Regions from separate parts of the Streptomyces sp. NPDC056600 genome, predicted to be linked through region 4. Evidence: riboswitches for the same ligand, from Rfam matches in the RefSeq annotation. Region 4 holds a riboswitch; each other region holds the start of a gene.
The links. A riboswitch is a leader RNA that binds a small molecule or an ion and turns the genes downstream of it on or off. The one in region 4 is predicted to bind cyclic di-AMP.
Positions count from the first base shown of each region.

Region 1: it holds a riboswitch for cyclic di-AMP, as region 4 does, so the genes downstream of both, ACFRAV_RS11550 (transglycosylase SLT domain-containing protein) here and ACFRAV_RS17440 (M23 family metallopeptidase) in region 4, are expected to answer to the same signal.
Region 2: it holds a riboswitch for cyclic di-AMP, as region 4 does, so the genes downstream of both, ACFRAV_RS20445 (M23 family metallopeptidase) here and ACFRAV_RS17440 (M23 family metallopeptidase) in region 4, are expected to answer to the same signal.
Region 3: it holds a riboswitch for cyclic di-AMP, as region 4 does, so the genes downstream of both, ACFRAV_RS03800 (transglycosylase family protein) here and ACFRAV_RS17440 (M23 family metallopeptidase) in region 4, are expected to answer to the same signal.

Region 1 is NZ_JBHTVQ010000017.1:36,713-44,279, forward strand. It holds gene nuoN (NADH-quinone oxidoreductase subunit NuoN) at 1-790, shown strand, start outside; gene ACFRAV_RS11545 (polyprenyl synthetase family protein) at 908-1,918, opposite strand; cyclic di-AMP (ydaO/yuaA leader) riboswitch at 2,349-2,534, shown strand; gene ACFRAV_RS11550 (transglycosylase SLT domain-containing protein) at 2,539-3,021, shown strand; gene ACFRAV_RS11555 (HAD family hydrolase) at 3,034-3,867, opposite strand; gene recQ (DNA helicase RecQ) at 4,160-6,016, opposite strand; gene ACFRAV_RS11565 (VOC family protein) at 6,122-6,586, opposite strand; gene rarD (EamA family transporter RarD) at 6,637-7,567, opposite strand, start outside.
Region 2 is NZ_JBHTVQ010000041.1:11,601-19,167, reverse strand. It holds gene ACFRAV_RS20460 (GNAT family N-acetyltransferase) at 1-264, opposite strand, end outside; gene ACFRAV_RS20455 (HPr family phosphocarrier protein) at 352-699, shown strand; gene ACFRAV_RS20450 (GntR family transcriptional regulator) at 887-1,594, opposite strand; gene ACFRAV_RS20445 (M23 family metallopeptidase) at 1,778-2,530, opposite strand; cyclic di-AMP (ydaO/yuaA leader) riboswitch at 2,544-2,713, opposite strand; gene ACFRAV_RS20440 (M16 family metallopeptidase) at 2,941-4,329, opposite strand; gene ACFRAV_RS20435 (M16 family metallopeptidase) at 4,326-5,681, opposite strand; gene ACFRAV_RS20430 (hypothetical protein) at 5,969-6,412, shown strand; gene ACFRAV_RS20425 (DNA topoisomerase (ATP-hydrolyzing) subunit A) at 6,538-7,567, shown strand, end outside.
Region 3 is NZ_JBHTVQ010000004.1:129,709-137,275, reverse strand. It holds gene ACFRAV_RS03815 (DUF501 domain-containing protein) at 1-241, opposite strand, end outside; gene ACFRAV_RS03810 (septum formation initiator family protein) at 288-812, opposite strand; gene eno (phosphopyruvate hydratase) at 1,081-2,361, opposite strand; gene ACFRAV_RS03800 (transglycosylase family protein) at 2,654-3,352, opposite strand; cyclic di-AMP (ydaO/yuaA leader) riboswitch at 3,357-3,525, opposite strand; gene ACFRAV_RS03795 (transglycosylase family protein) at 3,767-4,990, opposite strand; gene ACFRAV_RS03790 (cytochrome P450) at 5,127-6,482, opposite strand; gene ACFRAV_RS03785 (nucleoside triphosphate pyrophosphohydrolase) at 6,654-7,567, opposite strand, start outside.
Region 4 is NZ_JBHTVQ010000031.1:63,642-71,208, reverse strand. It holds gene ACFRAV_RS17445 (aldo/keto reductase) at 1-797, opposite strand, end outside; gene ACFRAV_RS17440 (M23 family metallopeptidase) at 889-1,929, opposite strand; cyclic di-AMP (ydaO/yuaA leader) riboswitch at 1,941-2,080, opposite strand; gene ACFRAV_RS17435 (PP2C family protein-serine/threonine phosphatase) at 2,315-3,448, opposite strand; tRNA gene ACFRAV_RS17430 (tRNA-Met) at 3,613-3,686, opposite strand; gene ACFRAV_RS17425 (dihydrofolate reductase family protein) at 3,736-4,884, opposite strand; tRNA gene ACFRAV_RS17420 (tRNA-Lys) at 4,957-5,029, opposite strand; gene ACFRAV_RS17415 (DEAD/DEAH box helicase) at 5,171-7,510, opposite strand.

The DNA of each region.
Region 1 (7,567 bases), on a different contig from region 4:
GGGCGCGGTGCCGTTCCACATGTGGACCCCGGACGTCTACCAGGGCGCTCCTACCCCGGTGACCGGCTTCATGGCGGCGGCGACCAAGGTGGCGGCCTTCGGCGCGCTGCTGCGGCTGCTGTACGTGGTGCTTCCGGGGCTGCGCTGGGACTGGCGGCCGGTGATGTGGGGCGTGGCCGCGGTCACCATGGTGATCGGCGCGATCGTCGCCATCACGCAGACCGACATCAAGCGGCTGCTGGCCTACTCCTCCATCGCGCACGCCGGGTTCATCCTGGCCGGTGTGATCGCGGCGAAGCCGGAGGGCATCTCCTCGGTCCTCTTCTACCTGGCCGCGTACTCCTTCGTCACCGTCGGCGCCTTCGCCGTGGTGACGCTGGTGCGCGACGCGGGCGGCGAGGCCACCCACCTGTCCAAGTGGGCCGGTCTCGGACGGCGTTCGCCGCTGGTGGCGGCGGTGTTCGCGGTCTTCCTGCTGGCCTTCGCGGGCATTCCGCTGACCTCCGGGTTCGCGGGGAAGTTCGCCGTCTTCAAGGCGGCGGCGGAGGGCGGCGCGGCCCCGCTGGTGGTGGTCGGCGTGCTGTCCTCGGCGGTCGCGGCGTTCTTCTACATCCGGGTGATCGTGCTGATGTTCTTCAGCGAGCCCAAGCCGGACGGGCCGACGGTCGCGGTGGCGTCGCCGCTGACGACCGCGGCGATCGCGGTCGGCGCGGCGGTCACCGTCGTGCTGGGCGTGGCGCCGCAGTACTTCCTGGACCTGGCGAGCCAGGCGGGGATCTTCGTCCGCTGAGCGCCGGGCGTCCCGACGACGGACGCCCGGCGCCGGGCGTCCCATCGACGCCGAAGGCCCGGTTCCCTCGGGGGGAGCCGGGCCTTCGGCGTGCGGTACGGGGGCGTGGCGAGGAGGTCAGCCCGCGCGGTGCACCACGGCGTCGCAGAGGTGCATGAGGGCCGTCCTGGACTCGCACTCCGGCAGCGGGGCCAGCGCGGCACGGGCCTCCTGCGCGTAGCGGACGGTGTCCGCCCGGGCGTCCTCCAGCGCGGGGTGCTCCCGCAGCCGGGCGACCGCCTCGGCCAGGCGCGCCTCGTCCGACAGGTCGGAGTCCAGCAGCTCGCACAGGGCGACGTCCTCGGGCAGCCCCAGCCGCTCCACCCGCTCGCGCAGCCGCAGCACCGGCAGCGTGGGGATGCCCTCACGCAGGTCGGTGCCGGGGGTCTTGCCGGAGTCGGAGGAGTCGGAGGCGACGTCCAGGACGTCGTCGGCCAGCTGGAAGGCCACGCCCAGCCGCTCGCCGTACTGCGTGAGCACGTCCACGACCTGGTGGTCGGCGCCGGACATCATCGCGCCGAAGCGGCAGGCGACGGCGACCAGCGAGCCGGTCTTGCCGGCCAGCACGTCGAGGTAGTGGTCGATGGGGGAGCGCCCGGCGGACGGGCCGGCGGTCTCCAGGATCTGGCCGGTGACCAGGCGCTCGAACGCCTCGGCCTGCACCCGCACCGCCTCCGGGCCGAGGTCGGCCAGGATGTGCGAGGCGCGGGCGAAGAGGAAGTCGCCGGTGAGGACCGCCACCGAGTTGTCCCAGCGGCTGTTGGCGCTGGGCACGCCGCGGCGCACCTCGGCCTCGTCCATCACGTCGTCGTGGTACAGCGTGGCGAGATGCGTGAGCTCGACGACGACGGCCGAGGGAACGATCCCCGGCGCGTCCGGGTCGCCGAACTGCGCGGCGAGCATGACGAGCAGCGGACGGAACCGCTTGCCGCCCGCCTTCACGAGGTGCTGAGCGGCCTCGGTGATGAACGGGACCTCGCTCTTGGTGGCTTCGAGCAGACCTTCCTCGACGGCCGCCATACCTGCCTGGACGGCGGTCTCCAGCGCCTGGTCCCGAACCCTCAGCCCGAACGGCCCGACCACGCTCACGAGGGGTCTCCTGTCTGCTGGTGTGTGCTGACGATCACACGGCTTGTCGATAGGTCATTGCCATCACCCCACTCAGCGTATCCGGTCGGGTTTGGATCACCGACAGCCCCCACCCGCCAGATGGCCGGAGACACCCTGTCCGTTTGAGGGGATATTGCCGGATTGGCGACCTCTTCACTCGTTTTGTATGATCATCGGTCGATCCGTGACATGGGCCACAGGGGCGCGGGGTGGACGGACGGGGTCCAATGGCCCGAAGTCACCCACGGGCGGGGCGGGTTGAGGAGCGGGCCCGGATGCGGGCCGATGGACGAATCGCCCTCAAACATGATCAACCAGCATGATCCACGAAGATCGTACTTGTTTCGGATATCCGCTCTCGCATACGTTTCGCGCCAGCCGGGCGGAACGCCGAATCCTGCCGCCGCCCGCACTCCACAGACCCATTCCACGCACGGCAGGAGCGGGGGACCCAGGTACACCGCCGGACCGGAGCGCGCGCGAGCGCGCCTCCGGGACGGCTAGGGGTGAAGCCTGCCGCCCCATCGGGCGGCGGGCCGGGCAGCCTTTCTGGCCCGAATCCGACAGCTCACCTCGCAGGCGCCGGAGAGGAAGAACGCATGTCCCGTCTCACCCGTACCGCGTCGGCCCTCGCCGTCGCCGCGGCCGTCGTCGTCGCGCCGATCGTGGGCGCCACCGGCGCCTGGGCCGCCGAGACCCCCACCGCGCAGACCGCGGTCACCGTCGCCCCGGGCAACAAGGTCATCCACCTGGCCGCCACCACGGACAGCCTCGACGGCTGGATCCGCGAGGCCCTCGCCGTCATGGCGAAGCACGGCATCCCGGGCACCTACGACGGCATCCACCGCAACGTGATGCGCGAGTCCTCGGGCAACCCGCTCGCCATCAACGACTGGGACATCAACGCGATCAACGGCATCCCCTCCAAGGGCCTGCTCCAGGTGATCGACCCCACCTTCGACGCCTACCACGTCGAGGGGACCGACACCTCGCCGTTCGACCCGGTCGCCAACATCGTCGCGGCGTGCAACTACGCCGCCGACCGCTACGGCTCGATCGACAACGTCAACAGCGCCTACTGATCCCCCGCTCCCTCAGGGGAACAACCGCTCGAGGACGACGGCCACGCCGTCGTCCTCGTTCGTCGTGGTGACCTCGTCGGCGACCGCCTTCAGCTCCGGGTGCGCGTTGGCCATGGCCACCCCGTGGGCCGCCCAGCGGAACATCGGGACGTCGTTCGGCATGTCGCCGAAGGCGACGGCGTCCTCCGGGCCCAGGCCGAGGCGCGACGCGGCCATGGCCAGCCCGGTGGCCTTGGTGACCCCGTGCGGCTGCAGCTCCACGGTCCCGGGGCCGGACATCGTCGCCGTGGCCAGCGAGCCGACCGCCGAGGCCGCCACCGCGGTCAGCTCGTCGTCGGTGAGCTCCGGGTGGGACAGCAGCACCTTGGTGATCGGCCGCTCCCACAGGTCGCTCCGGCGGCCTACCCGCTCCGCGGGGAGCGTGGGCCGCGCCATCCGGTAGCCCGGCTCGATCAGCGTGAGCCCCTGGACGCCGTCCTGGTCGACGGCCGCGTACACCTGGCCCACCTCGGCCTCGATCTTGCCGAGCGCCGTCTCCGCCAGCTCCCGGTCCAGGGTCATCGACCACACCAGCCGGTCCCGGTCCGCGTCGTAGAGCTGCGCGCCCTGGCCGCACACCGCGAAACCGCCGCCGATGCCGGCGAGCAGGTCGCGTACCCGGGGCGCGGGCCGGCCCGTCACCACCAGGTGCCGAGCGCCGGAGCGGGCCGCCGACCCCAGCGCCGCACGGGTGCGGGGGGAGACGGTGTCGTCGTCGCGCAGGAGCGTGCCGTCCAGGTCCGTGGCGATCAGGGCGTACGCGGGGAGCGTGCGGGAGGGGGGCGCATAGGCGGCGGGTGCGGGCATGATCAGAGAATACGGACCTCCTGGAGCGCCCCCGTGACGGGTTGACACGTCAACGGGATATGTGCAATAGGGCGTTGCCCTACTCAGGTGAGCGCCCCACGCGGCGCGCCGGGGCGAGCCGCGCCCCGGACGGGCGGCCGTCAGCGCGAGCCGCGCCCCGGGCGAACGGTCGTCCAGGGCCAGCCGCGCCCCGGGCGGGCGGGTCCGAGGCAGGTGGTCGTCCGAGGCGGGCGGTCGGTCGTCCGAGGCGGGCGGTCCGCTCAGGTGGGCGTCGCCCCAGGCGGGTGGCCGCTCAGGCGTCGAGCGAGGTCAGCAGCTCGACGACGCTCTCGCCGTGGGTGGCCAGCTTCTTCTCGCCGATGCCGCTGATGCCGCGCAGCTCCTCCACCGACGACGGGCGAGCCGCCGCGATCTCCCGCAGGGTCGCGTCGTGGAAGATCACGTAGGCGGGGACGCCCTGCTCCCGGGCCCGCTCGGCCCGCCAGCCGCGCAGCGCCTCGAAGACCGGCTGGAGCTCCTCGGGGAGCTCCGCCGCGGCCGCCGCCTTGGCCTTGCGCTCGCCCCTCGCCGAGGGCACCTTCTTCGGCTCCTTGCGCATCGGCACCTGCCGCTCGCCGCGCAGCACGGCCGCGCTGCCCTCGGTCAGCACCAGCGTCCCGTACTCGCCCTCCACCGACAGCAGGCCCTGGGCCAGCAACTGCCGGATCACGCCGCGCCACTCGCCCTCGGCCAGGTCCTCGCCGATGCCGAAGACGGACAGCTGGTCGTGGTCGAACTGGATCACCTTCGCGGTGCGCTTGCCGAGCAGGATGTCGGTGATCTGGGTGGCGCCGAACTTCTGCCGCCGCTCCCTCTCCAGCCGGACCACGGTGGACAGCGCCTTCTGGGCGGCCACGGTGGCGTCCCAGGTCTCCGGCGGCGCCAGGCAGGTGTCGCAGTTGCCGCACCTCTCCTCGGCGGCCTCCTGGCCGAAGTAGGCGAGGAGCTGCTCCCTGCGGCAGCGGACCGTCTCGCACAGGGCCAGCATGGCGTCCAGGTGCGCCTGGGCCCGTCGGCGGAAGGCCTCGTCGCCCTCGCCCGACAGGATCATCTTCCGCAGCTGGACGACGTCGTTGAGGCCGTACGTCATCCAGGCGGTGGAGGGCATCCCGTCGCGGCCCGCGCGGCCGGTCTCCTGGTAGTAGCCCTCGACCGACTTGGGCAGGTCCAGGTGGGCCACGAACCGCACGTCGGGCTTGTCGATGCCCATGCCGAAGGCGATGGTGGCGACCACCACCAGGCCCTCCTCGCGCAGGAAGCGCGCCTGGTGGGCGGCGCGGGTCCCGGCGTCCAGGCCGGCGTGGTACGGCACCGCGTCGACGCCGTGGGCGGTGAGGAACTCGGCGGTCTTCTCCACGGAGTTCCGGGAGAGGCAGTACACGATCCCGGCGTCGCGCGGGTGCTCCTCGCGCAGGAAGGCCAGCAGCTGCTTCTTCGGCTCGGCCTTGGGCACGATCCGGTACTGGATGTTCGGCCGGTCGAACCCGGCGACGAAATGCCGGGCGGAGCCCAGGCCGAGCCGGCGGGTGATCTCCTCGTGCGTCGCCCGGGTGGCCGTCGCCGTCAGGGCCATCCGCGGCACGTCGGGCCAGCGCTCGCCCAGCACCGACAGCGCCAGGTAGTCGGGGCGGAAGTCGTGGCCCCACTGGGCGACGCAGTGCGCCTCGTCGATGGCGAAGAGGGAGATCCGCCCCCGGGAGAGCAGGTTGAGGGTGGACTCCAGGCGCAGCCGCTCCGGGGCGAGGTAGAGCAGGTCCAGTTCGCCGGCCTGGAACTGGGCCTCGACCAGGCGCTGCTCGTCGAAGTGCTGGGTGGAGTTGAGGAAACCGGCCCGCACGCCCGCCGCGCGCAGGGCGTCGACCTGGTCCTGCATCAGGGCGATCAGCGGCGAGACCACCACGCCGGTGCCGGGGCGGACCAGGGCGGGGATCTGGTAGCAGAGCGACTTGCCGCCGCCGGTGGGCATCAGCACCACGGCGTCCCCGCCGGCGACGACGTGGTCGACCACGGCCTGCTGCTCGCCGCGGAAGGACTCGTAGCCGAAGACCTTGCGCAGCGTCTCGAGCGCGGGGCCGCCCGCACCCGTCTCCGTCACCGTTGTCGTGGTCACACCTGTACCGCCCGTCCCTGTAGACCTTCCTCCACCATAGGCGGACGGACCGACGGCGCCGGAGTTTTCCACAGGCCCCCGTCGGCGGCCCGCCGCCGCGGGGAATCAGTGGACGCAGAACTCGTTGCCCTCGGGGTCGTACATGACCGTCCAGGCGCCGCCCTGCTCCCGGACCTCGCGCAGCACCCGGGCGCCCAGCGCGGTCAGCCGCTCGACCTCCACCTCGCGCGCCCCGTCGCCGGGGTGCAGGTCCAGGTGGAGACGGTTCTTGACGGTCTTGGGCTCGGGGACCCGCTGGAACAGCAGCCGCCGCCCCAGGCCGGTCCCGGACTCCTCGTCGTGCGGGTCCTCCGGGTGCCGGACCGCCGCGAGGTTCCGCCAGGCGGCGCGGCCCCGCCACTCCAGGGTGGCCTCGGCGGGTACCACACCGGCGCCCAGCAGCTTCTCGACCAGGGGACTGTTGTCCTCCGGGACGTACCGCAGGGCGGCCGCCCAGAAGTCGGCCAGGGCGTGCGGATCGGCTGCGTCGACGACGAGCTTCCAGTGGACAGGCACCGCGGATTCCGTCATGGCACCACTCTTACGGGTGGTGGAAGGGCGCGCGCAACCGGAACGAGCGATCAGACCGTGCGCTCCCGCGTCGCCTCGGCGGACGCCACGGGCTCCACGGGCCCCGCGGGCTTCGGGAAGGCCGTCGCCCCCTCGGGCAGCGCCGCCGGGTCCTCCGGGGACACCGCCACGGCCGCGGCCGCGACCGCCGCCGCGCGCAGGGCGCGGGCCGAGCGGCGCGCGTTGCGCAGCGCGTCCCAGGTGAGCAGGGAGAGCGCCAGCCACACCAGGGAGAAGCCGGCCCAGCGCTCCGGCGGCATGGCCTCGTGGAAGTAGAGGACGCCCAGGCCGAACTGGAAGACCGGCGCCAGGTACTGCAGCAGGCCCAGCGTGGACAGCGGGACCCGGATGGCGGCGGCGCCGAAGCAGATCAGCGGGACCGCGGTGACCACGCCGGTGGCGGCCAGCAGGGCTGCGTGCCCGGCGCCCTCGGTGGCGAAGGTCGAGTCGCCCTGGGAGCTCAGCCACAGCAGGTAGCCGAGGGCGGGCAGGAACTGGATCGCGGTCTCGGCGGCCATCGACTCCAGACCGCCGATGTTCACCTTCTTCTTGACCAGGCCGTAGGCGGCGAAGGAGAAGGCCAGGGTCAGCGAGACCCAGGGCAGCCGGCCGTAGCCGACCGTCAGCACCACGACGGCGGCGGCGCCGACGCCGACCGCCGCCCACTGCACGGGCCGCAGCCGCTCCTTGAGGAGGAGCACGCCGAGGGCGATGGTGACCAGCGGGTTGATGAAGTAGCCGAGGGACGCCTCCACCACCTGGCCGGCGTTGACCGCCCAGATGTAGACGCCCCAGTTCACGGTGATCACCGCCGCGGCCAGGGTGATCAGCGCGAGCTTGCGGGGCTGGCGTATCAGCTCGCCCGCCCAGGCCCAGCGGCGCATCACCAGCAGCACGAGGCCGACCAGCACCAGCGACCAGATCATCCGGTGCGCGAGGATC
Region 2 (7,567 bases), on a different contig from region 4:
CTCGCCGCCCACGGTGGCGGCGAGGCCGACCCGGTCCACGTAGTCGTGATGGGTGAACCGGTGCACGTCCTTGGCGGACAGACGCGGGTACGGCGAGAAGAAGCGCAGGTACTTCGACTCGTCGGAGACCTGCTCGTAGAAGCTGACCAGGCGTTCCGCGTCGTCCTCGGTGATGGGCCGGACGTGGGTGATGCCGCCGTCGCGGAGCACCACGTCGGCTTCCCAGTGCGCGGGGTACTCGTGACGGTCCGACGGGCTCTGCATGCGGCAAGCCTACGGCTCGTGGCCCCGATCGGGGCCCGTGGTGATGCGCGCGAGGCGCGCGGACGGTGAGGACAGGAGGTACCGGAGATGCCCGAACGCCGGGTCAGGGTGGCCGCGCCGGACGGTCTGCACGCGCGGCCGGCCGCGCGTTTCGTGCGGGCCGTGCAGGACTCGGGGCTGCCGGTGCGGGTGGCCCGGGCGGACGGCGCGGGGGTGGGGCCGGTGAACGGCGGGTCGATCCTCGGAGTGCTGGGGCTGGGGGTGCGCCGCGGCGAGGAGGTGGTGCTCTCCTGCGACGGCGACGGCGACGGCACCGGGGCGGGTGCGGGTGCAGGTGCGGGTGCGGAGGCCGGGGGCGTGGAGAAGGTGCTCGACGAACTGGCGGAGCTGCTGTCCGTGGACCGTCCGGAGCGCCCGGGGGAGGCGGAGCTGTGAGCGGGGCGGGACCGGGGCCCGCCGAATTGCGCCGCGCGCGAATATCTCGCGCGAACAGGAACACGAATGCATCGCACCCCACGAATGACCGCACGGCGGGAATTGCAGAACCGGCCCTGGAAAGGCACACCGAACGACGGAGCGGGAATTGCACCCGCGCACCCGCCTCTTGTATACGGCCCTCTTGTTAATTACGGAGGCCATTCATGTTTACGGCATGTTGCGAGGTCCTCACGCCGTCCGCGCGCGCCGCGCCCCCGCGGTTCTGACCGGGAATGCGCAGCCGGTACAGCACGGTCGAGCGCTCGGTGTGCAGGGCGGTCACCTGCCGGGCCCGCTCCCCGTCTCCCCGGGCCACGGCGTCCACGATGGCGCCGTGCTCGGCCCAGGTCTCCACGGGCGCGGGCAGCGGATCCAGTGCGTACATCCAGGCGATCTTGTGCCGCAGCTGGGTGAGCGTGGTGGTCAGCGCGGCGCTCCCGCAGGCCTGGGCCAGCGTCTCGTGGAACCAGCCGCCCAGCGACCGCAGCTCCTCCCCGTATCCGCGCCGGGCCCGCTCCTGACCCAGCCTGACCAGGCCGCGGAGCACCTTGAGGTGGGCCTCGGTGCGCCGCTGGGCGGCCCGGGCGGCGCCCAGCGGCTCCAGCAGCAGCCGCATCTCCAGCAGGTCGGCGGCCTCCTGCTCGGTCGGCTCCGCCACGCAGGCGCCGGCGTGCCGCCGGGTGACCACGAAGCCCTCGGCCTCCAGGGTGCGCAGCGCCTCGCGGACCGGGACGCGGGAGACGCCGTAGCGGCGGGCGAGGAGTTCCTCGGTCAGCCGGGTCCCGCGCTCGTGGACCCCGGCGACGATGTCGTCCCGGATCGCCGTGCATACCGAATGCGCGGGAATACGCATGCCGACCTCCGCCTCGATGAATAAGGCGACTCTAAGGCAATGCGCGTGAATTTCCGACGGGAAGCCGCACGGGAGAGGGAATTTTCGGCCGCTCCCCCGCCCGGTGCGCCCGGATACCGTCCGGAACGACGAAAAAGCCCCCCGTCCCGGAAACCGGGACGGGGGGCTTTCGCGTGGGTGACGTCAGAGGTTCACGCCGTGGGAGCGGAGGTAGGCGACGGGGTCGATGTCGCTGCCGTACTCCGGGGAGGTGCGGGCCTCGAAGTGCAGGTGCGGGCCGGTGACGTTGCCGGTGGCGCCGGAGCGGCCGAGGTGGGCGCCCGGGGTGACCGCCTGGCCGACGGCCACGCTGACCGAGGACAGGTGGCCGTACTGGGTGTACGTGCCGTCGTGCATCTTGACGACGACCTGGTAGCCGTAGGCCCCGCCCCAGCCGGCCTCGACGACGGTGCCGCGGCCCACGGAGCGGACCGGGGTGCCGGAGGCGGCGTGGAAGTCGATGCCGGTGTGGCTGCCGGAGGACCAGATGCCGCCGCCCGCCTGGTAGGAGGTGGAGACGTAGGACCCGGCGATCGGGCTGACGAACATGTTGAGGCGGCGGAGGCGCTCACGCTCGGCCTCGCGGGCGGCGCGCTCCTCGGCGGCCTCACGCTCGGCACGGGCCTTCTCGGCGGCCGCGGCGCGGGCGGCGGCCTCGACGGCGGCCCGCTCCTGGGCCTCGGCCTGCTCGTCGATCTGCTCGGCGACGGTGTCGCCGATGGTGACGACGGGAAGCAGGCCACTGGTCTCGGCGGGGGCCTCCGCGGCGACGGCGGGGCTGGCGAGGGTGCCGACGACGCCGGTGGTGGTGAGAGCGGCGAGGCCCGCCAGGCCGGCGGTGGTGCGGCTGGTCCGGCCGGGACGACGGTGCCTGCCGGGGGCGCAGTTGAACGCCATGAAGTGGCTGAGTCCTTTCCTTCCCTCTCGCCTGCCGGGTTAGCTGTCGGGTTCGGAGCAGGAAGGTCTCCTACGGGTTCCTCCCGCGTGGCGGAAGGCGCCCGATTCACCCCAGGGGTACCGCTCGGTTGGGTCCCCGGCTCCCCTGGCTCGCGCCGTACGGGGATTAGGCGATGACTGCCCGGCGCCGCGGATGCGGAGCACAGGTGTGGCGGGCAGCCGGATCGAAGCTAGTTGGGTGATCAATCGGATAACAAACGGATCAAGACTTTTGTAGCGCACGCCACAGGGCAAACCGGACCCTTCTACGCGCATCGCACGGCTCCCGGACGAGCCGGTGCCGGACCGAACGAAGCGGGCCCCGGCGGCCGTAAGGCTCACCGGGGCCCGAAACCGCCCTGGACGGGCCGCTACTCGGCGCTCACCACGGTCACCTCGCCGATGCCCAGCTCACGCACCGGGCCGGCGATCTGCGCGGCGTCGCCGACCAGGACCGTCACCAGACGGTCCACCGGGAAGGCGCTCACCACGGCTGCGGTGGCCTCCACCGTGCCGGTGGCGACGAGCTGCTGATAGAGCGTCGCCTGGAAGTCGTCCGGCAGGTGCTGCTCCACCTGGTCGGCCAGCGTGCCGGCGACCGCGGCGGCCGTCTCGTACTTCAGCGGCGCCACGCCCACCAGGTTCTGCACGGCGGTGTCCCGCTCGGTGTCGGTCAGGCCGCCCTCGGCGAGGGTGCGCAGCACCTGCCACAGGTCCTGCAGCGCGGGGCCGGTGTTGGGGGTGTCCACCGAGCCGCTGATCGCCAGCATCGCGGCGCCCGAACCGTCGGGGGCGGAACGCAGGACCTGCCCGAAGGCGCGGACGCCGTACGTGTAGCCCTTCTCCTCGCGCAGCACCTTGTCCAGGCGGGAGGTGAGCGTGCCGCCCAGGCAGTAGGTGCCGAGCACCTGGGCCGGCCAGACCCGGTCGTGCCGGTCCGGGCCGGTGCGGCCGATCAGCAACTGGGTCTGGACGGAGCCGGGACGGTCCACGATCACCACGCGGCCGGTGTCGTCCGACGTCACCGCCGGCACCGCGCGCGGGGCGGCCTGGGAGCCCTTCCAGGCGCCCAGGGTCTCGGCCAGCAGGGCGTCCAGGTCGACGCCCGTGAGGTCACCGACCACCACGGCGGTCGAGGTGGCCGGACGGACGTGCCGCTCGTAGAAGGCGCGCACGGCGGCCGCGTCGATCTTCTCGACGGTGTCCTCGGTGCCCTGACGGGGGCGCGCCATCCGCGAGTTCGCCGGGAAGAGCTCCTTGTAGAGCTCCTTGGCGGCACGGCGGGCCGGGTTGGCCAGCTCGTGCGGGATCTCGTCGAGCCGGTTGCGCACCAGGCGGGAGACCTCGTCCTCGGCGAACGCCGGGGCGCGCAGCGCGTCGGCCAGCAGACCCAGCGCCTTGGGCAGCCGGGAGGCGGGGACCTCCAGGGAGACCCGCACGCCGGGGTGGTCGGCGTGCATGTCCAGGGTGGCGCCGCAGCGCTCGAGTTCGGCGGCGAAGTCCTCGGCGGAGTGCTTGTCGGTGCCCTCGGCGAAGGCGCGCGCCATGATGGTGGCGACACCGTCCAGGCCGAGCGGCTCGGCGTCCAGCGGGGCGTCCAGCAGCACCTCGACGGCCACGACCTGCTGGCCGGGGCGGTGGCAGCGCAGGACGGTCAGGCCGTTGTCGAGGGCACCGCGCTCGGGCGCGGGGAACGCCCACGGCTTGGGCTCGCCGGCCTGCGGCTGGGGGTGGAACTCCATGGTGGCCAGGTCGGTCACTTGGCCTCCTCCTCTTCGTCCTCGTCGCCGTCGGCGTCCGCGCCCTCGGGAGTGATCGGTTCGTACACCAGGACCGCCCGGTTGTCGGGGCGCAGACGGGCCTTGGCGACCTCCTGGACCTCCTCCGGCGTCACCTCCAGCACCCGCTCCACGGCGGTCAGCGCGAGCTGCGGGTCGCCGAACAGGACGGCGTACCGGCACAGTTCGTCGGCGCGCCCGGAGACCGTGCCGAGGCGGTCCAGCCACTCGCGCTCCAGCTGTGCCTGGGCGCGCTCCATCTCCTCGGCCGTCGGGCCCTCGGCGGCGAGCCGCGCGAGCTCCTCGTCGACGGCGGCCTCGATGACCGGCACCTCGACGTCGCCGGAGGTCTTGACGTCCAGCCAGCCCAGCGAGGGCGCTCCGGCCAGCCGCAGCAGGCCGAAACCGGCCGTCACCGCGGTGCGGTCGCGGCGCACCAGGCGGTTGTAGAGGCGGGAGGACTCGCCGTAGCCGAGGATGGTCAGCGCCACGTCGGCGGCGTCGCAGGCACGGGTGCCGTCCTCGGGCAGGCGGTAGCCGGCCATCAGGGCGCGGGCCGGGACCTCCTCGCGGACGACCTCGCGGATCTCCCCGCCGACGACCTCCGGCAGCGCTCCGTCCCGCGGGGCGGGCTTGCCGTCGTGGGAGGCGATGGAGCCGAAGTACTTCTCGACCCAGGCCAGGGTCTGCTCCGGGTCGATGTCGCCGACCACCGACAGCACCGCGTTGTTGGGCGCGTAGTAGGTGCGGAAGAACGCGCGGGCGTCCTCCAGGGTGGCGGCGTCCAGGTCGGCCATGGAGCCGATCGGGGTGTGGTGGTACGGGTGGCCCTCGGGGTAGGCCAGCGCGAAGATCTTCTCGAAGGCCGTGCCGTAGGGGACGTTGTCGTACCGCTGGCGGCGTTCGTTCTTGACGACGTCGCGCTGGTTCTCCATCGACTCGTCGTCGAGGGCGGTGAGCAGGGAGCCCATCCGGTCTGCCTCCAGCCAGAGCGCGAGCTCCAGCTGGTGGGCCGGCATGGTCTCGAAGTAGTTGGTGCGCTCGAAGCTGGTGGTGCCGTTGAGGGAACCTCCGGCTCCCTGCACCAGCTCGAAGTGACCGTTGCCCTTCACCTGGGCCGAGCCCTGGAACATCAGGTGCTCGAAGAGGTGGGCGAGGCCGGTGCGGCCCTGGACCTCGTGCCGGGAGCCGACGTCGTACCAGAGGCACACCGCGGCGACCGGGGTCAGGTGGTCCTCCGAGAGCACCACGCGGAGCCCGTTGGCAAGGCGGTGCTCGGTAGCTGTGAGGCCTCCTGAGCCTGCCTCGGCTGTGGCCGTGTGACCCATGGGCATGTACGTCCCTTCGCTCGCCTGAAACTTGTGTGTCCGGACTGCCTGTCACTCTATGCAACCGAGGGCGGTTGCCGTGAGGTTCCCGATACGTCACATTGCCGCCCGATCCGGGGACACTCCGGCCCGCCGGGAGCTTCACCGGCCGCGTGGACGGCCGCGAGGTGCTCCCGTCGGCCGGCCGCTCCGGCGGCCGCGACCCCGATCGCCCCGGGACGCGCGGGTGTGCTGGGATGGGCGCCGTCCACCGGCCGGCGTCGTCCGCCGTGAATGAAGTGAAAGGACGTTCCATGTGCAAGGCCTTGACCGCCGCCGCCCTTCTGGGGCTGGGCGCTCTGCTCCTCTCCGGCTGCTCCGGCTCCGACGGCGACGACGGGGCGAAGGGCCCGGCCGCCTCGAAGACCGCTCCGAAGGCCTCGCAGCCGGCCGAGCGGTCCTCGCAGGCCCCGGCCCCGGAGCAGGGGTTCGACGGCACCTGGCGCCCCATCAACGACAGCCCCGTCGAGACGTTGAAGATCACCGGGGGGAAGGTCGTCACCACCGGCGAGCTCGCCTGCCCGGGCTCCCTCGAGGGCGTCGGCACCGAGAAGCCGCGGATCACCCTGGACTGCGCGAAGCCGGACCCCGCGCGCACGAAGGGAACCCTGAAGATGAAGTCCGACGGCTCCGCCGTCGTCATCGAGTGGGACGGGCCGGAATGGGGAGGAATGATCGACAGCCTGCGCCGGGCCTGAGCTCCGGGCGCCCGTCCCGGGGCGTCACCGGCGGGGGCGCGGTCCGAGGTGTCGGCGGCGAGGGCCACAATGGTGCGCGACAGTCCCCGTTCATGCTCGCAAGACCGTGAAGGAGCCCGGCAGCGATGGCCCGCCGCAGCACGAAGACAGCGCGACCCGATGACGATGCTTTCGAGGAGCGGATCCTCGACATCGACGTCGTGGACGAAATGCAGGGCTCCTTCCTCGAGTACGCCTACTCGGTCATCTACTCCCGCGCGCTGCCCGACGCGCGTGACGGTCTCAAGCCGGTGCACCGGCGGATCGTCTACCAGATGAACGAGATGGGCCTGCGCCCCGACCGCGGGTACGTGAAGTGCGCCCGCGTCGTCGGCGAGGTCATGGGCAAGCTCCACCCGCACGGCGACACGTCGATCTACGACGCGCTGGTCCGGCTCGCCCAGCCGTTCTCCATGCGCGTCCCGCTGGTCGACGGCCACGGCAACTTCGGCTCCCTCGGCAACGACGACCCGCCGGCCGCCATGCGGTACACCGAGGCCCGGATGGCCGACGCGACGAGCCTGATGACGGAGTCGATCGACGAGAACACGGTCGACTTCCAGCCCAACTACGACGGCCAGGAGCGGGAGCCGGTGGCGCTGCCCGCCGCCTTCCCGAACCTGCTGGTCAACGGCGCCTCCGGCATCGCGGTGGGCATGGCCACCAACATGCCGCCGCACAACCTCGGCGAGGTCGTCGCCGCCGCCCGGCACCTGATCCGGTACCCCCACGCCGACCTCGACGCGCTGATGAAGCACGTTCCCGGCCCGGACCTGCCCACCGGCGGCCGCGTCGTCGGCCTGTCCGGCATCCGCGACGCCTACGAGAAGGGCCGCGGCACCTTCAAGATCCGCGCGACGGTCGCCGTCGAGCAGGTCACCGCCCGCCGCAAGGGCCTGGTCGTCACCGAACTGCCCTTCTCGGTGGGTCCCGAGAAGGTGATCGCCAAGATCAAGGACCTGGTGAGCTCCAAGAAGGTCCAGGGCATCGCCGACGTCAAGGACCTCACCGACCGCGAGCACGGGCTGCGCCTGGTCATCGAGATCAAGAACGGCTTCGTCCCCGAGGCCGTGCTGGAGCAGCTGTACAAGCTGACGCCGATGGAGGAGTCCTTCG
Region 3 (7,567 bases), on a different contig from region 4:
CGTCCGCCTCCAGCGTGCCGATCGCGGAGGCGGCGCGCGGGCAGGTCAGGTAGTACGTGGTCGGGAAGGGCGTGCCGTCCGGCAGTCGCGGCGCGGTCTCCACGACGTCCGGCTGCCCGCAGGGGCAGCGGTGCGCGATGGCGCGCAGCCCGCGCGGGGGACGGCCCAGCTGGAGCTGGAACGCCTCGACGTCCGCGTCGGTGGGCTCGGTGCGCTCGGTGGGCGGCGGGGGCGTTTCCATGCCTGGGGTTCTGCTCTCTCGCTCTACGGGTGGGGGCGGTCGGTCGTCAGCGGGCGGCGTCCGCGCGGCCGGTGGCCCGGCCGGCCTGGGCCCGGTCCGTCCCGTCCGCCGTGTCCGCCTCGTCGACGTCCTCCCACAGGATGTCGTACCAGGGGCGGTCCGCGGTGGGCCGCCCGGCGTCCTGCCGAGGCGCCGAGGCGGCGCCGCGCACGGTGAACCCGGTCTCGCCCGGTCGCAGCTGGTGCAGCCGCTCGCGGATCCGCTGCTCGGCGTACGCGTCGTCCTTCCAGCGCGCCTTGAGGTCGCGCAGGTCCTCCACCCGCTCGCGGGCGGCGTCGCGCTCCGCCTCCAGCTTCGCGATCTCGGCGCGCTGGGAGACGTACTGCCGGGTCGGGTAGGCCAGGGCGACGATCAGGGTGCACAGCACCAGGGCGAGCAGCGCGGCCCGGCCGGTCAGCCGGGAGCGGCGGGCCTGGCGGCGGGTCTGGGAGCGGTAGACGCGGGCGGCGGTCTGCTCACCGAGCAGCCGCAGCCGGGTGGTCGTGGAGAACCGGTCCCGGTTCTGCGCCATCTTCTCCGCGCCTCCCCGTCGGCGTGCCGTGTGCCTGCGTGCCGTGTGCCTGCTGCGTTGCGTGCCTGCTGCGTTGCGTGCCTGCTGTGCCGCGTGAGCGTCCTGGCGGCCGTCCCGCGTCTTCTTCCCCGCACACGGTACGTGACGCCGGGGCGCGGCCGCGCGCAGCGGGGCACGCAGCGGGCGCGCGGGACACGGACAGGGGTGTGCCCCCGGAGCCGGAGCTCCGGGGGCACAGGTCGGGCGCCGCGGCCCGAGGGCCGGGGTGTCAGCCCTTGAAGCGCGGGAAGGCGCTGCGGCCGGCGTACACCGCGGCGTCGTCGAGGATCTCCTCGATGCGCAGCAGCTGGTTGTACTTGGCGACGCGCTCGGAGCGGGCCGGGGCGCCGGTCTTGATCTGGCCGCAGTTGGTGGCGACGGCGAGGTCGGCGATGGTGACGTCCTCGGTCTCGCCGGAGCGGTGGGACATCATGCACTTGAAGCCGTTGCGCTGGGCCAGCTCGACGGCGTCCAGGGTCTCGGTCAGCGAGCCGATCTGGTTGACCTTCACCAGCAGGGCGTTGGCGGCGCCCTCCTCGATGCCGCGGCCCAGGCGCTCCGGGTTGGTGACGAAGAGGTCGTCGCCGACGAGCTGGACCTTGTCGCCCAGCTTGTCGGTGATGGTCTTCCAGCCGTCCCAGTCGTCCTCGAACAGCGGGTCCTCGATGGAGACGAGCGGGTAGGCCGCGACGAGCTCCTCGTAGTACTCCGTCATCTCGGCGGCGGAGCGCTCCTTGCCCTCGAAGAGGTACTTGCCGTCCTTGTAGAACTCGGAGGCGGCGACGTCGAGGGCGAGGGCGATCTGCTGGCCGGGGGTGTAGCCGGCCTCCTTGATCGCCTCGAGGATCAGGTCCAGCGCCTCGCGGTTGGAGCCGAGGTTGGGGGCGAAGCCGCCCTCGTCGCCGAGGCCGGTGGCCAGGCCCTTGGTCTTCAGCACCTTCTTGAGGGTGTGGTAGACCTCGGTGCCCCAGCGCAGGGCCTCGGAGAAGGACTCGGCGCCGATCGGCGCGATCATGAACTCCTGGATGTCCACGTTGGAGTCGGCGTGCGAGCCGCCGTTCAGGATGTTCATCATCGGCACCGGCAGCAGGTGCGCGTTGGGGCCGCCCAGGTAGCGGAAGAGCGGCAGGTCGCTGGCCTCGGAGGCGGCGTGGGCCACGGCCAGGGAGACGCCGAGGATGGCGTTGGCGCCGAGGGAGCCCTTGTTGTCGGTGGCGTCCAGGTCGAACATCGCCTGGTCGATCAGGCGCTGCTCGGTGGCGTCGTAGCCGACGAGCTCCGGGCCGATCTGCTCGATGACGGCGAGGACGGCCTTCTCCACGCCCTTGCCGAGGTAGCGGTTCTTGTCACCGTCGCGAAGCTCAATGGCCTCGAAGGCGCCGGTGGAGGCGCCGGACGGAACAGCGGCACGGCCGGTGCTGCCGTCGTCGAGGCCGACCTCGACCTCGACCGTGGGGTTGCCTCGGGAGTCCAGGATTTCCCGGGCTACGACGACGTCGATGGACGGCACGAGCATCTCCTTCTGGGATGTGACGCGAGTGGCGCCGGACCACCTGGTCCGGCACGGGGTGCACAGCCTCCGTGGCTCTGCGAGACCGAGCCTAACCGGCCGGACGGGATCGGCCAGCCGGTCGCCCCCTCTACGGAGGGGTAACAGGAGATTAATTGTTCCGACCCGAAACAAAAAGTCGGCGGACGTATTGCGTGCAAATGCCCCGCCCCCGTGCGCGGATCACGCAACACGGGGGCGGGGCTGTCACGGGGCGGGCGGCCGGCTCGGTCGGAGCCCGCCGCCCGGCGGGTCAGCTCAGGTGGAGCATCTGGCCCGGGTAGATCAGCTGCGGGTTCTGGACGATGTCCTTGTTCAGCTTGTACAGCTTCTTCCAGCCGCCCTTGGTGTGGTGCTTGTCGGCGATCCGGCTGAGCGAGTCGCCCTTGCGGACCTTGTACTCGCCGTCACCCTTGAGCACCTTCTTGCCGGTGGGCGTGGTGACCTTCTCGGCCTTCTTCGGCTTCTCGGCCTTGACGGGCTGGGCGGGCTTCTCGGCCTTCGGCGCGGGGGCCGGGGCGGCCTCCTGCTGCGGGGCCTGCTCCTGGGCGGGGGCCTCGGCGGCGCCGCCCTGGTACGGGGAGCTGGACAGGCCGACGCCGCAGTGCGGCCAGGCGCCCGGGCCCTGCTCGGCGAGGACCTTCTCGGCTATCTCGATCTGCTGGGCCTTGGTGGCCTGGTTGGCCTGGGCGGCGTACTGGGTGCCGCCGAAGCCGGCCCAGGTCTGGTTGGTGAACTGCAGACCGCCGTAGAAACCGTTGCCGGTGTTGATGGACCAGTCGCCGCCCGACTCGCACTGGGCGACGGCGTCCCACTCGGACTCGGTGGCGGCCGAGGCGGTGCCCGCGGTGATCAGCGGGGCGGCCACGACGGCGCCGGTGAGACCGGCGACGGCGAAGGCGCGCTTGGCCTTGGAGGGGCGACGGTGCTTGCCCTGGCAGGAAAACGACATGGAGGTATCCCCTCACCGACGCCTGCGAGGTGAGCTGTCGGGTTCGGGCTATGAGGGTCGCCCGGCCGCGCACCTCCCGGTGCACGGCTTCACCCCTAGCCGGTCCGGCGATCTGGCTGCCGGACACGGCGCTTACCTGGTTCCCCCGCTCCTGCCTACGGCGCATGACGCGACGACATGTCCCGTACGGCCGTTGGCAGGATTAGGCGTGACGGCCGCCGGGGCCCGCTGGAGCGAGCGGTTCGACGTTAGCCACGCCCATGCCGGGATTTCAAAGACGATCAGGGCTTCTGAGACCCATCTCTCACTTCTCCGGAATCAGACATTCCAGGACGAAAGGGTGGGTAACTCCCCCGATTTTGCCCGGCTTTCACCCCGCCTGATCGTCTCGTCCCCTCCGGTCCCCGGCCCGGTTCAGGCGGGGAGGGACAGCTTCGTGCCCGCCACCAGACGGTCCGGGTCGTCCCCGATCAGGTCCTCGTTGGCCTCGTACAGGGCGCGCCAGCCGCCCTTGACGTCCTGCGACTTGGCGATGGAGACGAGGCTCTCGCCGGCCCGCACGGTGTAGGTGCCCGCGGGGGCCGCGTGGCGGCCCGAGGAGCCGCTCGTGGTCTCCGTGGTCTCCTCGGCGCTGGTGCCGCGGTGGCGGCCGGAGCCGGAGGAGGCCTCGGAGTCCTCCTGGGCGGCGGTGTCGTCGCCGAAGAGCGGGGTGTCGTCCCCGAACAGCTCGTCGCCCTCGCCGTCGAACAGCGGCGCGTCCTCGTCGGACGAGCCGGTGTCGCCGCTCTCCTCCTGGTCCGCGTCGCCCTTGCCCTCGCCGTTCCCGTTGCCGTCGCCCTTGCCGCCGTTCTCGCCGGACTGGCCGCCGCCGTGCTCGCCGGAGCCGCCGCCGACCTCGGGCAGGTCCGGGACGACGGGGGCGCCGGTGCCGGTGTCGACCAGGCCCAGGTCCTCGCCGAGGTCCAGCCCCTCGTCCTGCCCGGCCTCCTGGCCGAGGTCCAGGGACCCGCCGTCCACCGGCGCAAGGTCGGCGCCGGGGAAGAGGCCGTGACCCGCGCCCCGGAGCATCCCCTGGTCGGCGTCGCCGGCCGCCTCGGCCGAGCCGGAGCCGCGCGCCTCGTCCGCGCGCCCGGCGCCGGAACCGCCGGTGCGGTCGCCGCCGGCGGACCCCCAGCCGGAGGCCGAGCCGTCGAAGGAGCCGGAGTCCGTCACGTCGCCGGTGCGCAGCGCGTCCACGCCGGTGTCCACCTGGGCGGCGGGGGCGTCCTCGCGCAGACCGTTCATCGCGCCGCAGGCGAGCCACGGGGTCGCGCCCTGCTCGGCGAGGATGCGCTCGGCCACGGCGATCTGCTGCGAACGGCTCGCCTCGGCCGGGTTGGAGGCGTACGACAGGCCGCCGTTGCCCTCCCACTGGTCCTGGGTGAGCTGGAGACCGCCGAAGAAGCCGTTGTCGGTGTCGGCGCTCCAGGCACCTCCGCTCTCGCACTCGGCGACCCGGTCCCAGGTCGCCCCGTCGGCCGCGCTCGCGCCGGTGGCCGCGAAGAGCGGCAAGGCGAGGGCGGACCCGGTCACGCCGGCTGCGACGACGACCGCCGGCGCCTGACGGGGGCGGCGGTGACGACCGTTTCCGGAGAGCATGCGGATGCCTTTCGTCGACTGCTGTGGGCGCGCGACCACGTCCGGCACCGCGCCGGCGGGGTCGTCACGTCTGTGCGGGAACGTAGCCGGTGATCATCGTTCGTCACAACTCGATGTCGCACAGAACACACGAACATCACAGAACTGTCGAACTATTGCTTCCACTTGGTCCCGGCTCGGGAGTGAACTCGACCGGAAGAGTCCGCAGGCCACGCATGATGAGACCGCCGCGCCAGCGCAACTCCTCCGGCGCGGCCCCGAGTTGAAGGTCGGGCAGACGAGTGAGCAAGGTCGCCAGCGCGGCGCGGCCCTCGAGCCGGGCGAGCGGGGCGCCCAGGCAGTAGTGGATGCCGTGCCCGTACCCCAGGTGCTGGTTGTCGCGGCGGGAAAGGTCGAGGGTGTCCGGCTCGGCGAACCGCTCGGGGTCCCGGTCCGCCGCGGCCAGCACCACCAGGACCGGATCGCCGGCCGCGATCCGCTGCCCGCCGAGGGTCAGCTCCTCGGTCGCGAACCTCCAGGTCGCCAGCTCCACGGGGCCGTCGAAGCGCAGCAGTTCCTCGACGCCGGTCTCCAGGAGCAACTCGTCCCCCGCGGCCAGCGAGCGCTGCAGCCGCTCGCGTTCGGCGGGGTGGGTGAGCAGCGCGTAGGCGCCGTTGCCGATCAGGTTGACCGTCGTCTCGAAGCCGGCGAACAGCAGGATGAAGGCCATCGCGGCGGCCTCGTTCTCGGTGAGGTGCTCCCCCTCGTCCGAGGCGCGGATCAGACCGGAGATCAGGTCCTCGCCGGGGGCCGGCTGCGCGGGCAGGGCGGCGCGCTTGCGGTGGATCAGCTCGGCGAGGTAGCCGCGCATCTTCTTCACCGAGCGCGCCACGCCGCCGCGTGGGCCGCCACCGTGGCGGATCATCATGCCCGCCCAGTCCCGGAAGTCGTCCTGGTCCTCGCGCGGGACGCCGAGCAGGTCGCAGATGGCGTAGATGGGGAGCGGGAACGCGAAGTCGTGGATCAGATCCGCGCTGCCGCGCGCGGCGAAGCCGTCGATCAGGGTGTCGGTGAGCTCCTGCACGCGGGGCGCGAACTCCGCGACCCGGCGCGGGGTGAACGCCTTGGCGACCAGGCGGCGCAGCCGGGTGTGGTCCGGCGGGTCGATGTTCAGCAGATGCGTCATCAGGTCCGCCTTGCGCTCGCCCGGGATGCCGGTCCGGTTCCGGGCGTGCGCGGGCTCGTCGTGGTGCGCGGGGTTCTTCGACAGCCGCGGGTCGGCGAGGGTCTGCCGGGCGTCGGCGTACCGGGTGACCAGCCAGGCCTCCACCCCGCTGGGGAGCCGCGTGCGGTGCACGGGGGCGTGCTCACGGAGCCAGGCGTAGGCGGGGTACGGGTCGGTCGCGAACTCCCAGGTGAAGAGTTCCGGGGCGGGCGGGGCGGGCGGGGCCTGCGGCGTCTGCGGGGTCTGCGGGGTCTGCGGGGTGGAGGGCGTCTGGTGCGGCTCGTTCACCCCACGACGGTACGCGGCGGGGCCCCCTCCCCCGCGCGGGACCTGCGCCTGCCTGTCCCACCGGCTCGCGCCGGGTCCGGCCGGCCGGGCCCGCGACCCCGCGGGCGGTGGTGCCGCCTCCGCGGTGCTCCCGCCTCGCGGCACGACGGCCCCGGGGTGGGGCCCCGCGGGTCAGAGGCCCGCGGCAGCCGCCGCCTCGGCGGTGCGGATGGCGTCGCGGTAGGCGCGGGCGGCCGCGCGGAGGGCCGACTCGGGGTCGACGCCCGCCTCCTCGGCGCGGACCGCGAGGGTCAGGAGTTCGTAGCCGACGCCCTCCCCCGCCGGGAGGGCCGCGTCGAGCCCCGCCTTGCGGGCCCGCGACGCCAGCTTCGCGGTGAGCGCCAGCGCAGGCTGCCCGAGCGGCACGCCCTCGGTGACCGAGGACCGCTGCTTCTCGACCGCCTTGGTCCGCAGCCAGTGCTCCTCGACCTCCTCCGGCGTCGCCGCGGACTCCTCGCCGAAGACGTGCGGATGCCGGTGGATCAGCTTGGCGACCAGCCCGCCCGCCACGTCGTCCACGGAGAACGGCTCCTCGGCGTCCTCCTCGGCCATCCGGGCGTGGAAGACGACCTGCAGCAGCACGTCCCCCAGCTCCTCGCGCAGCTCCTCGCGGTTGCCCGTCTCGATCGCCTCGACCAGCTCGTACGCCTCCTCCAGCGCGTACTTGGCGAGGCCTTCATGGGTCTGCCGGGAGGTCCACGGGCAGTCGGTGCGGACCCGGTCCATCACCGCGACCAGGTCCAGGAGCCGCGCGCCGGGCAGGTCGTAGGAGGCGGGGAGCAGCTCCAGGTCGGGCATGTGGACGCGGCCGGAGCCGGCCAGCCGGGCCAGGCCGTCGGTCAGCGCGGGCTCGCCCTCGCCGCCGGCGACCACCACCACGGTGCGCCCGCCGGCCGCCGCGTCGACCAGTTCGCGGGCGGAGGGCGAGGCCTCCTCCACCGTCACCCCGGCCTCGCGCAGGTACGGCAGCTGCGGATGCGCGTCGTCCGCGCAGAGCACCCGGTCCGCCTCGCGCAGGACGCTCCAGGCGGGCCAGGACAGCAGAC
Region 4 (7,567 bases):
ACCGTGGCCGGGGACGCGCCGTGCGCCTCGGCGATCTCGTCGAGGGCGGCCAGGACGCGCCGGCCACGCTCGCTGTCCAGGTGCCGGGCCGCTCCGGTCGCCCGGGGGCTGTCCACCGTGGTCCCCGGGCGGTACTTGCCGGTCAGGAAGCCGGACGCCAGCGCGTAGTACGGCACGGCGGCCAGCCCCGCCCGCTCGGCGACGTCGCGCAGGGGGCCCTCGTAGGTGTCCCGGGAGACCAGGTTGTAGTGCGGCTGCACGACCGTGTAGCGGGCGAAGCCCTCGCGCTCGGAGAAGTCCAGCGACTCCTGCAGCCGCTCGGCGGTGATGTTGGACGCGCCGATCGCCCGCACCTTGCCCTCGCGGACCAACTGGTCGAGGGCGAGCAGGATCTCCTCGACCGGCGTCCCGGGCTGGTCGAAGTGCGTGTAGTACAGGTCGATGTGGTCGGTGCCCAGCCGGCGCAGCGAAGCCTCCGCCGCCGCCCTGATGTTGGCGGCGGACAGCCCGCGGTACTTCGGGTGCTGGCTCACCTTGGTGGCGACCACGACCTCGGAGCGGTTGCCCCGGGCCTTGAGCCACCTGCCGATGACGGTCTCCGACTCGCCGCCCTCGTTGCCCTCCACCCAGGCGGAGTACGAGTCGGCGGTGTCGACGAAGTTGCCGCCCGCCGCGGTGTACGCGTCGAGGACGGCGAAGGACTCCCGCTCGTCGGCGGTCCATCCGAAGACGTTGCCGCCGAGGGCGAGCGGGAACACCTCGAGGCCGGACGTACCCAGCTTGCGCAGTTCACTCATGACGATGACCAACGCGTCCGGCCGGCGGCGCATTCCGACGCGCCGTCAGCCGGCCACGGACATAGGGAAGGGGGAGGGGGGTGCGGCGTCGTCAGAGGTTGACGCCGCGCGCGGCCATCCAGGCCATCGGGTCGACGCCGTCGCCGCCGCCCGGGTGCACCTCGAGGTGCAGGTGCGGGCCGGTGACGTTGCCGGTCGCGCCCACCCGGCCGATGACGTCGCCGGTGGTCACCTTCTGGCCGACGCTGACGTTGATCGAGGACTGGTGGCAGTACCAGAGCTCGGTGCCGTCCTCGAGGGTGAGGATGGTCCGGTAGCCGTACGAGCCTGCCCATCCGGCCTCGGTGACGGTGCCGGTGTGGACGGCCTTCAACAGCGTGCCGGTGGGGGCCGCGAGGTCCAGGCCCGTGTGGTAGCCGGAGGACCACATGGAGCCGGCCTGCATGTACGTGGAGGTGATCGTGTAGGAGGACGCCGGCGAGACGAAGCTGGCCGCCAGCTTGGCGATGCGCTCGGCCTCGGCCTTGGCCTTGGCCTCCTCCTCGGCCTTCTCGGCGGCGGCCTCGCGGGCCTGTGCCTCCGCCTTCTCCTTGGCCGCCTTCTCGGCGGCGGCCTGGGCGGCGGCCTCCTGGGCCTCCAGCGCGGCCTGCGTCTCGGCCTCCTGCTCCTGCTGGGCGGCCTGCGCCATGATGCGGGTGCGCAGCGCCTCGCCGGCGTCGGCGGAGGACGGGGTCTCGGCCGGGGCGACGCCCACGCCCATCTCGCCGAGGACGCTGGGGGCCTGCTCGGCGGCCGCGGTTTCGGTCTCGTCGCCGCCGGGAAGCAGGGAGGTGACCGGGTCCAGCGACGGCATCTGCGGCATGGTGATGTGCACCGGAGCCTTGCCGGGCGCGGCGGTGGCCATGCCGCCCGCGCCGACGGCGGCGATCACACCGACGCCGAGGACGGTGGAACTGCGGGCCAGGCCCCGCTGCTTGGCCACCCGGTGACGGCCTCTGGAGACCGTCCCCTCGCTGGGGTTCCACTCCCCGAAGGAGCCCTCGCCGGGGACTCCGGCGGGACCGTACGCGTCGGCGGCCACACGCTGGCTCGGCACGAAGGGCAGTTCAGGGGCAGGGGGGTTGGACGCCACGGAGGCGCGCTCCTTTCCTTCCGTCTCGCCTACCGGGTTAGCTGACGGGTTCGGAGCGGGAAGGTCTCCTACGCGCGCATACGGAGATACGCCCGATTCACCCCGGAAAGTGGTTCCCCGGTTCCCTTGCGGGATTCGGCAGAGCGCACGGAGCCGTCGCTTGTGACGGCTGGGACAGCCGCGCGCTGCGTTATCGAACGTTAATAGAAGCGGTGGCTCAATTCCAAGCCGTTCCTTCACATCGTCCAACGTTGTGGCCTGAACCTATGGAGGTTCTCCAGGGCGAAACGGACATGGCTTAGGTCACACCGTCACGACCGCCATGGCTTGATCACTTCGGTGGGCGTCCTGCGGTCCCGGGGTGCCGCCGCCGCGTCCGGGCCGGTCACACGCTCCGCACGGCCAGCAGCGCCATGTCGTCCGCGATGTCTCCCCCGGAGTGCAGGGCCACGTCCTCGGACAGGAATTCCAGCAGGTCCTCCGGCTCGCCGAACACCCGCCCGTCCAGCCGCTCGACCGGGTCGTAGAACACCCCGTCCTCGTCCCGCGCCTCGGTCAGACCGTCGGTGTAGAAGAGCACCGTGGCGCCCGGCCGCAGCGGCACGGGCGGACCGGGGTGGGGCGATCCCACCAGCTCCGCGAGCGCGAGCGGGCCCCCGGGCTCCCCCGAATCCAGCAACCGCGGCTGTGCCCCCGGTTCCAGCAGCAGCGGCGGCGGATGGCCGTGGTTGACGATCGTCACGCTCCGGCCGTCCCGGGAGAACTCGGCGAACACCGCCGTCACGAAGCCCTCCTGCTGTTCCAGCTCCACGGCCCGCCGGTCCCGCTCACGGACCACCGCCTGCTCCATGTGCTCGGCGGCCTGTTCGATGGTGTCTGCCCGCTCCGCCACCTCGCGGAAGGCCCCGACGACGACCGCGACCGCCGCCACGGCGTCCATCCCCTTGCCGCGCACGTCCCCCAGCACCACCCGTACGCCGTGCGGCGTGTCGTGCGCGGCGTACAGATCGCCGCCGATGTTGGCCTCCCGCAGGGCCGCCTCGTACCGGGAGGCGATCCGCAGGGCGCCGATCCGCCGCTGCGGCTGCGGCATCACGGCCCGCATCGCCACCTCGGCCATCTGCCGGGCGGACGCGAGGCGCAGGTCGACGCGGTGGACCGCCGTGTTCATCACGCAGGACAGCACCGAGACGAAGACGACGGTGAGCAGCTCGGTGACCATCAGGGCAGGGGAGTCCGTGTCCCGGGTCAGCCGCACGTAGAGGGTGAGACCCGTCGAGAGCAGTCCGATCAGCACCGTGGCGCGCAGGGTGTACAGAGGAGCGGCGATCAACGGGGCGGCGGCGAAGAACGGTACGGCGGTCACGTCCCGCGGCGTCAGACTGTCGTAGGCGAGGCCGAGGACCAGGGCCAGGAAGGGCAGCACCCGCAGCACCAGACGGGCGTAGAGGATCCACCGTCGGCCTGGCCCGAAGGCGGCCTCGGCCTCCGGATCCACCGGTCCGCCTCGCCTCAGCATGGAGTCCATCGTCGCGCGCCGGGCCGGAAGCGGCGACCGCTGGCCTGCGCACGGATGAAGGCTGACGGAGAAAGCTGACGGAGAGGCGCCGGAGAAGAAAGCCGACTGCGGACGCAAACACTCAGGGCCGGAATCCGTGAAGGATTCCGGCCCTGAGTCTTCAGTAGCGGGGACAGGATTTGAACCTGCGACCTCTGGGTTATGAGCCCAGCGAGCTACCGAGCTGCTCCACCCCGCGTCGTTGTGTCTTCACTGTACGACATGGCGCGGGGGAAAAGCGAATCGGTTCACGTCGACCCGCCGAACAGGTGGCGGTTGGGCTCCATGGCACGCTCCTCGTACTCGGGCAGTCGCACCACCCGGGCGCCGCCCGCCGCCAGCACCCCGCTGCCGTCCGCGGCCGCCACGAAGGTGTCGGGCTCCCGCCAGGCGGTGACCACCCGCCGCACCCCGGCGTCCAGGATCAGCCGCGCGCACGGGGCCGGCCGGGAGGCACGGCGCGCGCACGGCTCCAGGCTGCTGTAGACGGTGGCCCCGGGCAGCCGCGGGTCGTCCGGGGCGATCTTGGCGAGCGCCGCCTCCTCGGCGTGGACCACCGGGTCGCCTCCCTCCCGGGAGTGGCCGCGGGCCAGCTCGGTGCCGTCCTCGGCCACCACCACCGCGCCCACGCTGAACGCGGTGCGGGACGGCGGGCACTCCTCGGCCAGGTCGCAGGCGAGGCCCAGCCAGTACCGGTCGGCGGCGGAGGCCGAGGGGCCGGCGCCCGGGGCGACCGGCCGGTAGCGGGCGAGCACCACGTCGCCCACCCGCCGGGTCTCCTCCAGCCGCAGCCTGCCCGGCGGATAACCGCCCGGGCCGAAGAGCCGCGGCGCGTCCGGTTCGCCGACCAGCAGCGGGCCCAGCGCCAACTGGAGCTCGTCGGCGAGCTGGAGCCGCAACAGCTGGGTGTGGACGCTGCCGCCTCCCTCGACCATCAGCCGTCGCACCCGGTACGCGGCGTGGAGGTGCTCCAGAACGGCCCGCCAGTCCAGTTCCGGTCCCACCGGGACCACCTCGACGTCCTTTTGGCCACGCAGCGCCTCCTGCGCCCGCGATGCGCCCCCGTCCGTGGTGTAGACGGCCTTGCGGCCGCCGGTGCGCCAGAAGCGGGCCGCCGGGTCCAGTTCACCCGAACCGGTGACGAGCACCTTGAGCGGGAACTCCGGCAGCCCGGCAGCGGTGCGCGCGGCCCGCCGTTCGGGCGAGCGGACCACCAGCCGCGGGTCGTCGGCGCGCAGGGTGCCGGCCCCGATGAGGATCGCGTCGCTCGCGGCCCGCACCTCGTCGACCCGGTCGAAGTCCTCGGGGCCCGAGAGCAGCAGCCGCTCCGGGCCGGTGTCGTCGAGGCAGCCGTCGAGCGAGACGGCGGCGGAGAGCAGGACGTAGGGGTGCGGCATGGGGCGGCTCCGGGACGTGACGCGGCGCATGCTCCGGCCGGGGTCGGCCGGGCGCATGCGCCGCGTCAGAAGTAGGCCCTGTGGGACTCGAACCCACAACCAATGGATTAAAAGTCCACTGCTCTGCCAATTGAGCTAAGGGCCCGTGGTGATGTTGCTTCCCCGAGCATAGCGGGAGGGGGCCTCCCGTCCGAGCGGGTATCCGGGGCCGACGGCGCGCGGGAAGCGCGGAGGGCCCGCACGACCGGGGTCGTGCGGGCCCTCACAGGCGGTGTGCGCGGGCGCGTCAGCCGTTGCGCTTCCAACGCGGCTTCTCGTCGCGGCGGCCGAAGGAGCCACCGCGGTGGTCGTCACGACGGTCGTCGCGGCGGCCGAACGGACGGTCCGAGGTGCCGCCGGCGCGGAAGCCCGGGCGGTCGTCACGGCGGTCGCGGTTGAACGGACGGTCGTTGCCGCGGAAACCACCACGGTCGTCACGACGCTCGAACGGACGGCCGCCACGGTCACCGCCGCGGTCGTCACGGTTGAACGGACGGTCGCCACGGTCGTTGCCGCGGTCGCGGTTGAACGGACGGTCGTCGCGGCGCTCGAAGGAACGGCCGCCACGGTCACCGCCGCGGTCGTCACGGTTGAACGGACGGTCGCCACGGTCGTTGCCGCGGAAACCACCGCGGTCGTCACGACGCTCGAACGGACGGCCGCCGCGGTCGTCACGACGCTCGAAGGAACGGCCACCACGGTCGTCGCGGTTGAACGGACGGTCGCCACGGTCGTTGCCGCGGTCGCGGTTGAACGGACGGTCGTCGCGGCGCTCGAAGGAGCGGCCGCCACGGTCACCGCGGTCGTCGCGGCGGAAGCCGCCACGGTCGCCGCCCCGGTCGTCGCGGCGCTCGAAGGAACGGCCACCACGGTCGCCACCGCGGTCGTCACGACGCTCGAAGGAACGGCCACCACGGTCGTCACGGTTGAACGGACGGTCGCCACGGTCGTTGCCGCGGTCGTCACGGCGCTGCGGGCGGTCCTCGCGCTCGGTGCGGTCGACCTGCTGGGCGCTCGGCTGCTCCGGCACGGAGACGGCGGCGGCCTCGGTGGCCTCCGCGGCCTCACGGACGACGGCGGCCTCGGCCAGCGCGGCCTCCGGGTCGTCCCCGCGCTCGCGGGCGGCACGGGCGGTGAGGCGGTCGGCCTCGTCGCGCAGCTCGGCGGCGCGGCGCTGCAGACGCTCCAGCTCCTTGGTGAGCTGGGCGACCTCACGCTCGGCCTGGACGGCGGCGCCGGCCACCGACTCGGCCTGGAGCTCGGTCATCGAACGGGCGCCGGTGATCTCGGCGACCTCGGGCTCGAAGGCGTTGCCGCTCTGGATGATGTGGCGCGAGGCGTCGATGCCCGCGTCCTCCATCAGCCGGAAGATCTGGCGGCGCTGGTGCGGCAGCGACAGCGAGACGACGGTGCCGGTGCGGCCGGCACGGGCGGTGCGGCCGGCACGGTGCAGGTAGTCCTTGTGGTCGCCGGCCGGGTCCACGTTGAGGACCAGGTCGATGCCGTCGACGTGGATGCCGCGGGCGGCGACGTCGGTGGCGACCAGAACGTTGACGTAACCGTCCTTGAAGTCGGCCAGGGTGCGGGTACGCGCGCCCTGGGTCATGCCGCCGTGCAGGGCGTCCGCCTTCACGCCGGCGTCGCGCAGCTGCTCGGCGATGCGGTCGGCGCCCAGCTGGGTGCGGACGAAGATGATCGTGCGGCCCTTGCGGGAGGCGATCGCCGCGGTGACCGGAGCCTTGTCCTTCGGCTTCACGATCAGGATGTGGTGCGACATGGTGGTGACGGCGCCCTGGGCGGCGTCGACCTCGTGGCTGACCGGGTTCTCCAGGTAGCGGTCGACCAGGGTCTTGATCTCGTTCTCCATGGTGGCGGAGAAGAGCATCCGCTGGCCGCCGGCCGGGATCTGGTCGAGCAGCTCGGTGACCTCGGGCATGAAGCCCAGGTCGGACATCTGGTCGGCCTCGTCGAGCACCGCGACCTCGACGTCGCCCAGCGAGCAGGCGCCGCGGCCGATGATGTCGCGCAGACGGCCCGGGGTGGCGACGAGGATGTCGACGCCGCGCTCCAGGGCGTAGATCTGGTTGCCCATCGAGGTGCCGCCGCAGACGACCTTCATCTTGAGGCCGAGCACGTCGCCGTAGGGCTGCAGGGCGTCGGCGACCTGCATCGCCAGCTCACGGGTCGGGGTGAGGATGACGGCGCGGGGGCGCTTCTTCTCGGTGCGGCCGCCGGCCAGACGGGCCAGGGCCGGCAGACCGAAGGAGAGGGTCTTGCCGGAGCCGGTGCGGCCACGGCCCAGGATGTCCTTGCCGGCCAGGGCGTCCGGGATGGTCGCGGCCTGGATCGGGAAGGGCGTGGTCACGCCGTTCTGCGCGAGCTTGCGCACGACGCCCTCGGGGAGGCCGAGGTCGGCGAAGGTCGGCCCCGTCTCCTCGGGAGCCTGCTCCTCGGCGGCGTCCGCGGCCTCGGTGACCTCGGGGGCCTCGACGGCGTCCTGGGCCTCGACGGCGTCGGTGGTCTCGTCGAGCTCGGTCGCCGTCTCGTTCTCGGCGACGACGAACTGATCAGTACTGGAAATGGACATGCTTATGCGAAACCTTCCGGAGTCTCGTCGGCACGCGCCCGTCAACTCCGTGTTTCG